2 regions of the Flexivirga aerilata genome follow, and region 2 is predicted to be linked to the other one. Evidence: predicted binding sites of a transcription regulator. Region 2 holds the regulator's gene; the other holds the start of a gene.
The links. Region 2 encodes HspR, which represses chaperone genes until heat shock. Its sites were predicted from a motif close to AAGTTGAGTCNNNNNGACTCAACTT; they were not measured.

Region 1: the regulator HspR is predicted to act here: its motif matches at 2,035-2,059, upstream of lon (endopeptidase La).

What each region holds. Positions count from the first base shown of each region.
Region 1 covers NZ_JABENB010000001.1:1,344,394-1,348,809, forward strand. The annotation lists gene lon (endopeptidase La) at 1-1,957, opposite strand, end outside; gene HJ588_RS06375 (DUF4186 domain-containing protein) at 2,274-2,675, shown strand; gene HJ588_RS06380 (MBL fold metallo-hydrolase) at 2,672-3,514, shown strand; gene HJ588_RS06385 (HNH endonuclease signature motif containing protein) at 3,679-4,416, shown strand, end outside.
Region 2 covers NZ_JABENB010000001.1:1,185,756-1,190,171, forward strand. The annotation lists gene dnaK (molecular chaperone DnaK) at 1-393, shown strand, start outside; gene HJ588_RS05605 (nucleotide exchange factor GrpE) at 452-1,096, shown strand; gene HJ588_RS05610 (DnaJ C-terminal domain-containing protein) at 1,183-2,229, shown strand; gene HJ588_RS05615 (heat shock protein transcriptional repressor HspR) at 2,226-2,654, shown strand; gene HJ588_RS05620 (enolase C-terminal domain-like protein) at 2,898-4,220, shown strand; gene HJ588_RS05625 (SDR family NAD(P)-dependent oxidoreductase) at 4,217-4,416, shown strand, end outside.

The DNA.
Region 1 (4,416 bases), 160 kb from region 2:
TCATCACGTCACCGAGCTGGCCGGTGAGCGTGAGCCGCGGGTCGCCCGCCCTAGCGCCGGAAACGATTGCCTCCGAAGCGTTTTCGCTGCCTGCGGGAGTGCCGTCATACGGTGTCGTCAGCGGCTTGGCCGCCTCGATGAAGAGCACGTCGCCGCCCATGCCGGTGACCGCGAGTCCGGTCGCGACGCCGGGCACCGAGGTGCGCTCGGCCGACTCCGGGGTGAACCGGGGACGACCCAGGTAGTCGCGCAGGTCGCCGACCTCGACCTGCACCGGCGCGGTCGCCTTGTCGGTCGCGAGGTTGGTCGCGACCTTGCGCAGCACCTTGCCGATCAACCGCTCGAGCTGGCGCACGCCCGCCTCGCGGGTGTAGTTGCCGGCCATCTCACGCAGCGCGTCGTCGGAGATCGTGACCTCGTCGGCGGTCAGCGCGGCCCGCTCCAGCTGCCGGGGCAGCAGGTGCTGGGCGCCGATGGCGACCTTGTCGTCGTCGGTGTAGCCGTCGATGCCGACCAGCTCCATCCGGTCCAGCAGGGCCGGCGGGATGGTCTCCAGCGAGTTGGCCGTCGCGATGAAGAGCACGTCGGAAAGGTCGAGGTCGAGCTCGAGGTAGTGGTCGCGGAAGGTGTGGTTCTGCGCCGGGTCGAGCACCTCGAGCAGCGCCGCCGCCGGGTCGCCCCGGAAGTCCGAGCCGACCTTGTCGATCTCGTCCAGCAGCACGACGGGGTTCATCGAGCCGGCCTCCTTGATCGCGCGCACGATGCGGCCGGGGAGCGCCCCGACATACGTGCGGCGGTGACCACGGATCTCGGCCTCGTCCCGCACGCCGCCGAGGGCGACGCGCACGAACCTGCGGTCGAGGGCGCGCGCCACGCTCTCGCCGAGCGAGGTCTTGCCGACCCCGGGAGGGCCGGCGAGCGCCAGCACGGCACCCGAACCACGACCACCGATCACGTCCAGGCCACGCTCGGCGCGACGGGCGCGCACCGCGAGGTATTCGACGATGCGGTCCTTCACGTCCTCCAGGCCGTGGTGGTCGGCGTCCAGCACCTCACGCGCCGCCGAGATGTCGGTGGCGTCGGAAGTCTTGTCGTTCCAGGGCAGTTCGAGCACGGTGTCGAGCCAGGTGCGGATCCAGCCGCCCTCCGGGCTCTGCTCGCTGGAGCGCTCCAGCTTGCCCACCTCGCGCAGCGCCGCCTCGCGGACGGCGTCGGGCAGGTCGGCGGCCTCCACGCGGGCGCGGTAGTCCTCCGAACCCTCCGGCTCGTTCTCGCCGAGCTCCTTGCGGATGGCGTCGAGCTGCTGGCGCAGCAGGAACTCCCGCTGGCTCTTCTCCATGCCGTCGCGCACGTCATTGGCGATCTTGTCGGAGACCTCCTGCTCGGCGAGGTGGTCGCCGGTCCAGCCGATCAGCTTCTCAAGCCGGGTGTCGAGGTCGGCCTCCTCGAGCAGCTGCACGCGCTGCTGCAGGGAGAGGTATGACGCCCAGCCGGCCAGGTCGGCCAGCGCGGACGGGTCGTCGGTGGACTCGACGTGGTCGATCACCTGCCACGCGTTGCGGCGCTTCAGGCTGGCGACGACGAGTCGCTTGTAGTCGGTCGCGAGCTCGCGGGTGCGGTCGCTCGGCGCGGGGGAGTCGACGGTCTCGGCCTCCACCCAGAGGGCGGCGCCGGGGCCGGCGACACCGCGGCCGATCTTCGCGCGGCGGGTGGCGCGCAGCACCGCGGCGGGTTCGCCGTTCGGCATGCGGCCGACCTGCTCGATCGTGGCGATCGCGCCGTGGGTCGGGTACTGGTCGTCGATGCGCGGAGCCAGCAGCAGCTGGTCCTTGTCGGCCGCGCGAGCCGCGTCGACGGCCGCGCGGGCCTCGTCGTCCAGCTCGATCGGCAGGGTCATTCCGGGCAGGGCCACCTGATCGTGCAGAAAGAGCACCGGCAGCTCGAAGGTCGTGGTCATCGCTCTCCTACAAGCGTTGGTGCGGTCCGGGCGGGTTCGTCGGTCGGTGCCGGTGGACGAGCCGGGCCGCTCATCGGAAGTTGAGTCTTATGCACTCAAGGCTTGCGCGGGTTGTTTCATTCCCGAGTTGCGGACTTCGGTCCGGTTCGCGCGGGCAGTTGCCGATCGGTATCCGGGAGCGGATGGGGCGCGGCTCCCGTCATACGCGACGGGCCGGATCGAGAGAGGACTCACCGTCTCGTAAGCGAGGGTGACGTCAGGCGCACGGTTGGTCACGGGACGCCGGACTGTCACACCCGGCTTCTAGCCTCGAAGCATGTCCATCACGTGCATCGACCCGGCGACGATCGACGCGCGGCTGGCGGCGATCGGCCGCCAGCCGTTCCGCGCGCGCTTCCACCTGCGCCCGCCGGAGCGGGAGTTCGTGGCGCAGCGCGGTATGGCGGTGGTGCGCGCACACGCGCGCGACCTGATCGCGCGGCGACTCGCGCCTGCCTGGCCGGTGAAGGACGGCAAGCAGACCCCGTGGGGCGGCCATCCGGTGTTTCGGGCCCAGCACGCGACCGGCACGTGTTGTCGCAGTTGCCTGCAGCGCACGCACGGCATTCGCAAGGGTCACGATCTGACGCCCGCGGAGTTCGACTATGTGATCACGGTCGTATGTCGCTGGGTCGCGCTCGAGTGTGGTGCCGACCAGTCGGCACACTGCGAAGCATGACGTACAGCGTCGGGCCGGTTGAGGTCGAGCGCGTCGTCGAGCTCGAGTCGTGGCGATTCGCGCCGGCTGACATGTTCCCGGCCGTCACGCCCGAGCTCTACGCAGGCGACTCGCTGGATTTCACGATCGCCACCTATGTAGTGCGCACGCCCGACCTGACGATGCTGGTCGATGCCGGGAACGGCAATGACAAGCACCGGCCGGTCCTGACTGCGCACGATGGGTTCCACACCGACTATCTCGACCGGCTGGCGACGGTCGTCGAGCCGGAAGACGTCGATGTCGTGGTGTGCACACACCTGCATCCCGATCACTGCGGTGGCCTGACGCGTCTCGTCGATGCTTCCTGGGTGCCGGTCTTTCCCCGCGCCCGGCACCTGGTGCCCCGGGAAGAACTCGCCTGGCTGCAAAGTCTGGTGGCCACGGCGGATGTCGACGGGCCGGTGGCGGACCTGGCCCGCACCTACGAGGACAGCGTGCGTCCCGTGCTCGACGCTGGATTGATCGATGAGGTCGACCTGCCCGTCGATCTGGGGCACGGAGTGACCGTGCGTGCCGCCCCGGGTCACACCGCCGGGCATGTGGTCGTCGAACTGAGCCACGGCGATGAGTTCGCCGTCGTCTGTGGCGACCTGCTGCACCATCCGTTTCAGATGGCTGATCTCGCGTTGGCGCACTCCGGTGATTTCGACCCGGACCGGGCGCACCAGACGCGAAGGCAGCTGGTGGAGAAACTCGCCGACAGCGGAGGTCTGTTGTTGCCCTGCCACTTCGGTCCCGGCCACGTGACTCGCACGACCGCCGGTTTCGCTTGGCAACCCCTCCGCCGCGGACGATAGGCGCCGCGCGGCGACTCGTCGCCGATCTCCTGAGCGATCACGCTGCGTCGTCGCACGGGCAGACAGTTTCGCGAAGTTCGTTCGAACAGACCTCCGGTTGTCGGTGGTCGACGTTATGATGATCACAACGACGAAAACGACTGCGGCGGAAGGAGATTCGGGCTATGTCTCTTGATTCTGCTGTGCCGCTGCCGGAGCGTCCGGAGGTGCCGGACGGGGTATCGCGGGTGCCGGTTGAGCCGGGTCGTGGGCCGGAGGTTTTGGCGCAGTTGCAGGCGGTCGCGGCGTTGCTGGACGAGGTGCCGGAGGTGGTGCACCAACTCGGCGACAGACAGCTGGAGTCGCTGACCCAGGTGGTGTTGCGGCTGCACGGGCGGTCGGCTCAAGTTGCTGCGGTGGTCACCGCGGATGCGGTGGACCGGGGCACGGTCGCGGGCTCGACGGCGGCGAACACCACCCAATGGGTGGCCCGGCACGCTGCAGCGGCCGGGGTGCCGGTCGAACCAGCGGAGGCGAAATCGATCGCGGTGGTCGCCGAGGCGTGCCGGGAACCGAAGAACGCGGTGATCGCGGCAGCAGTCGCGCAGGGCAGCTGCACGGTGTCGACGGCGCGGGCCGCGTTGACCAACGCGGACAAGGTCGCGCCCGTGGTGCCGTCCGCGGACCGGGGTGAAGTGTTGTCGTGGTTCCTGCAACTCGATCCGTCGCTCGGGGTCAAGGGTGTGCAGGCGTTGACCCGGAAGATCCTGGCGACCTACGCATCGGAGGCGTTGTCGGCGCAGGACGCGAAACTCGAAGCCGTCGAAACCCTGACCTGGGGTACGACCGCTACCGGGATGACCCGACTCGTGGCCGAGTTGGCGCCGGCGAATGCTGCGGTGCTGAAGGCCGCGATCACCGCC
Region 2 (4,416 bases):
GAGGACAAGAAGCGGCGCGAGCAGACCGAGGCGCGTAACACCGCCGAGCAGCTGGTCTACTCCACCGAGAAGTTCCTCGCCGACAACGGCGACAAGGTGCCGGCCGACTCCAAGAGCGAGGTCGAGGGTGCCCTCACCGAGCTCAAGGACGCGCTGAAGGACGAAAACACCTCTGCCGAGGACCTTTCCGCCAAGACCACCAAGGTCAACGACGCGTCGCAGAAGATGGGTGCTGCGCTCTACGCGCAGGAGCAGTCCCAGGGTGGCGCCGAGGGTGGCGACACCGCGGGGGCTGGTGCTGCCGGCGGTGCGGACGCCTCGGGCTCGTCGTCCTCGGGTGACGAGGACGTCGTGGACGCCGAGGTTGTCGACGACGAGGATGACAAGAAGTGATCACCCCACAAAGCTCTCCGCTCGTTCCTCGCTCCGATGCTTTGCGGGGGCCCCGATCATGACCGACCCCACCCAGGGTCCCCGTCCGGGCTCCTCTGCGGAGGAGCCCGGCGGGCGGCGCCCCGAGGAAGAAGAGCCCACCGGGCCGGTGATCCGCGACAAGCGACGCATCGACGAGAACGGCGAGCTCCGCGAATCCCCCTCGGACGCACCGCAACCCGAGGCCGCCGGCAGCGATGCCGGCGCCCCGGGCGCGGCCGGGGGAGAGCACCCGGACACCGTCCTCGCGGCCGAGCGACTCGCCGACCTGCAGCGGTTGCAGGCCGAATACGTCAACTACAAGCGACGTGTCGACCGGGACCGTGAGGCCAACAAGGACGCCGCGACCGCCCGCGTGGTCGAGGGCATCCTGCCGGTGCTCGACGACATCTACCTGTCCCGCCAGCACGGCGATCTCGAGGGCTCGCCCTTCGAGAAGATCGCCGACAAGCTGCAGGCCGCGCTGACCCGGCTCGGACTTGCACCGTTCGGCGAGGTCGGCGAGGCCTTCGATCCGGCCGAGCACGAGGCGCTCATGCACATCGAGGCCGAGGTGCCGGAAGGTTCCGAGGGCACCACGATCGTCCAGGTCATGCAGCCGGGCTACCGGCTGGGTGAGCGCATCATCCGTCCCGCACGCGTTGCCGTCGCGGATCCGTCCTGAGGCAGCCCAAGTCGACTTGATCGAGTGGGGAGTTGCCGCACGTGAATTCCCCACTCGATCAACGACTTTCATGAAGGAGCGATTGCATGGCTAGTCAGGACTGGCTGGAGAAGGACTTTTACAAGATTCTCGGCGTCCCGCAGGACGCCTCCGAGGCCGACATCAAGAAGGCCTATCGCAAACTCGCCCGCAAGTGGCACCCCGACCAGAACCCCGGGGACGAAGCCGCGGAGCAGAAGTTCAAGGACATCGGCGAGGCCAACTCGGTGCTGTCCGACCCGGAGAAGCGCCAGGAGTACGACCAGCTGCGCCAGATGGTCAGTGGTGGCGCACGATTCACGGCAGGCGGTCCCGGCGGGGCAGGCTCCGCCGGCGGCTTCGAGGACCTCTTCGGCTCGATGTTCGGCGGTGGCGGTGGCGGCAACGTCCGCTTCTCGACCGGCGGGCCCGGTGCCGGCGAGCAGATCAACCTCGACGACATCCTCGGCGCCTTCGGCGGCGGGGGCGGCGCGTCATACGGCTCGCCCTATGGCGGCGGTTATGGCGGCGGCTACGGCGGGTATGCCGCAGGCCCCCGCAAGGGTGCCGACCTCGAAGCACGCACGACCCTCAGCTTCCGCGACGCCGCGGCCGGCGAGACGGTCGAGCTGCGCGCCGCCGACGGGCAGACGATCAAGACCCGAATCCCCGCTGGGGTCAAGGACGGTCAGACGATTCGCCTGCGCGGCAAGGGTCAGCCGAGCCCCAACGGCGGACAGCCGGGAGACCTGCTGCTGCACGTGACCGTGCTGCCGCACCCGGTGTACGGCAGGGAGGGTGACAACCTCACCGTCGAGCTGCCGGTCACCTTCGCCGAGGCCGCGCTGGGTGCGACGGTCACCGTGCCGACGATGGACGGCAAGGGCGTGAAGGTGAAGATCAAGCCGGGCACACCCTCCGGTCGAAAGCTGCGGGTCAAGGGTCGTGGCATCAAGACCAAGTCCGGCTCGGGCGACCTGATCGTCACCGTCCATGTCGTGGTGCCCGAGAAGCTGACCGACGAGACGCGTGAGGCGGTCGAGAAGCTCGCCGAGCACGACCGTCAGCAAGGCACCGACCCACGAGCGGAGATGACGGCGAAAGCCGCGTCATGACAACCACATCCGACGATGCACCGGTCTACGCGATCTCCGCGGCAGCCAAGCTCGCCGGCATACACGCGCAGACGCTGCGCCAATACGACCGCCTCGGGATCGTGACTCCGTCACGAGCCCGGGGCGGTGGTCGTCGTTATTCGGTGCGCGACCTGGAGCTGCTGCGCGAGGTGCAGCGGCTGTCGCAGGAGGAGGGCGTCTCGCTCGCCGGCATCCGTCGCATCCTGGAGCTGGAGCACCAGATCGACGCCCTCCAGGCCCGGGTCGCCGAGCTCATGAAGGAAGCCGACCGGCTGCGTGACGACAACGCCGGCCGGGTTTTCGCCGCCGGCTCGGACGGCCAGATCACCGCGCTGCGCCCGGGGCAGCGTGCGCCCGTCAGCCGGGCGGACCGCGCGCTGGTGGTGTGGCGTCAGCGGAGCTGACTCGGGCTCGAGCCCGGTGCGGCAGTGATCGGATGTAAGTCCTGTCCCGTTGCTCCGCACTTCATGTCATGGACAGCCGCATCACGAGGTGCTACGTTGCACAGACCTCGAGAGATCGGATCTTTCGTCGTGGGCATGTGGGCGCAGCCCGCACGTCCTCTTCCACCCCACCTGGAGGAGTCGCCCGGTGCCTGCCTCGATCGCCCGTCAGCTCCTGACCGGCCACCACAGCGGAGCAAAACCGTGACGAGCACCGTAACGGCGTTGCGAACGCTCGATATTCGCTTCCCGACCTCGCGTGAGCTCGACGGCTCCGACGCGATGAATCCCGACCCCGACTACTCCGCGGCCTACGTGATCGTCGAGACCGATGCGCCCGACGGGCTGTCGGGCCACGGCTTCGTCTTCACCATCGGGCGTGGCAACGAGGTCGCGGTCGCCGCCATCGACGCCCTGCGGCCGATGCTCGTCGGTCACGACGCCGACGCCTTGCTGGAGGACCTCGGCGCCACCTCACGTGCGCTCATCGGGGACAGCCAGTTGCGCTGGCTCGGTCCCGAGAAGGGCGTCATGCACATGGCGATCGCCGCGGTGCTCAACGCGCTCTGGGACTTGCGTGCCAAACGGGCGGGTATGCCGCTCTGGCAACTCCTTTCGCGGATGACGCCGGAGGAGCTGGTCGCGCTCGTCGACTTCCGCTATCTGTCCGACGCGCTGACCCCGGAGGAAGCGCTGCAGCTGCTGCGTGCGGCCGAGCCCGGGCGTGCCGAGCGGGAGAGGCAGCTGCTCGAACGCGGCTACCCGGCATACACGACCACGCCCGGGTGGCTCGGCTACTCCGACGACAAGCTGGAGCGCCTGGCCAAGGAAGCGGTCGCCGACGGCTTCGGTCAGATCAAGCTCAAGGTCGGCGCGTGCCTCGAGGACGACATCCGGCGGATGAAGATCGCGCGCGCGGCGGTGGGCGCGGATGTCCGCATCGCGATCGACGCCAACCAGAGGTGGGACGTCGATGAGGCAGTCGAGTGGGTGCGCGCGCTCACGCCCTCCGACCCCTACTGGATCGAGGAGCCCACCAGCCCGGACGACGTGCTGGGGCATGCGCGCATCCGCCGCGGCGTCAGTCCGGTGAAGGTCGCGACCGGCGAACACGCCCAGAACAGAGTCATTTTCAAGCAGCTCCTGCAGGCGGGGTCGATCGACGTGCTGCAGCTCGACGCGGCCCGGGTGGCAGGTGTCAACGAGAACCTCGCGATCCTGCTGCTGGCGGCGAAATTTGGGGTGCCGGTCTGCCCGCACGCGGGCGGTGTGGGCCTGTGCGAAATGGTCCAGCACCTGTCGATGTTCGACTTCGTCGCGCTCACCGGGACGACGCAGGATCGGGTGATCGAGTATGTCGATCACCTGCACGGGGAGTTTGTCGACCCCGCCGTGGTCAGCGACGGTCACTACGTCGCGCCGACCGCCCCGGGTTTTTCCTCGCAGCTGCGCGACGACGTGCTGCGAGACTACGAATACCCGGCCGGCCCCGTCTGGCGGGCGATCGCCGAGGAGGATGCTCGATGACGGACTACGCCAGGATTCGCGCGCTGGTGACCGGCGGCGCCAGCGGCATCGGGAAGGCGGCAGCGCGGGAGCTGCAGTCACGAGGCGCTCAGGTCGCCGGGCTCGACCTCGACCCGTCCGGCGCGCCGGACGGCGCCATCGGGGTGCACTGCGACGTCGCCGACGACGCGTCGGTGCGAGCGGCCGTGCAGGAGGC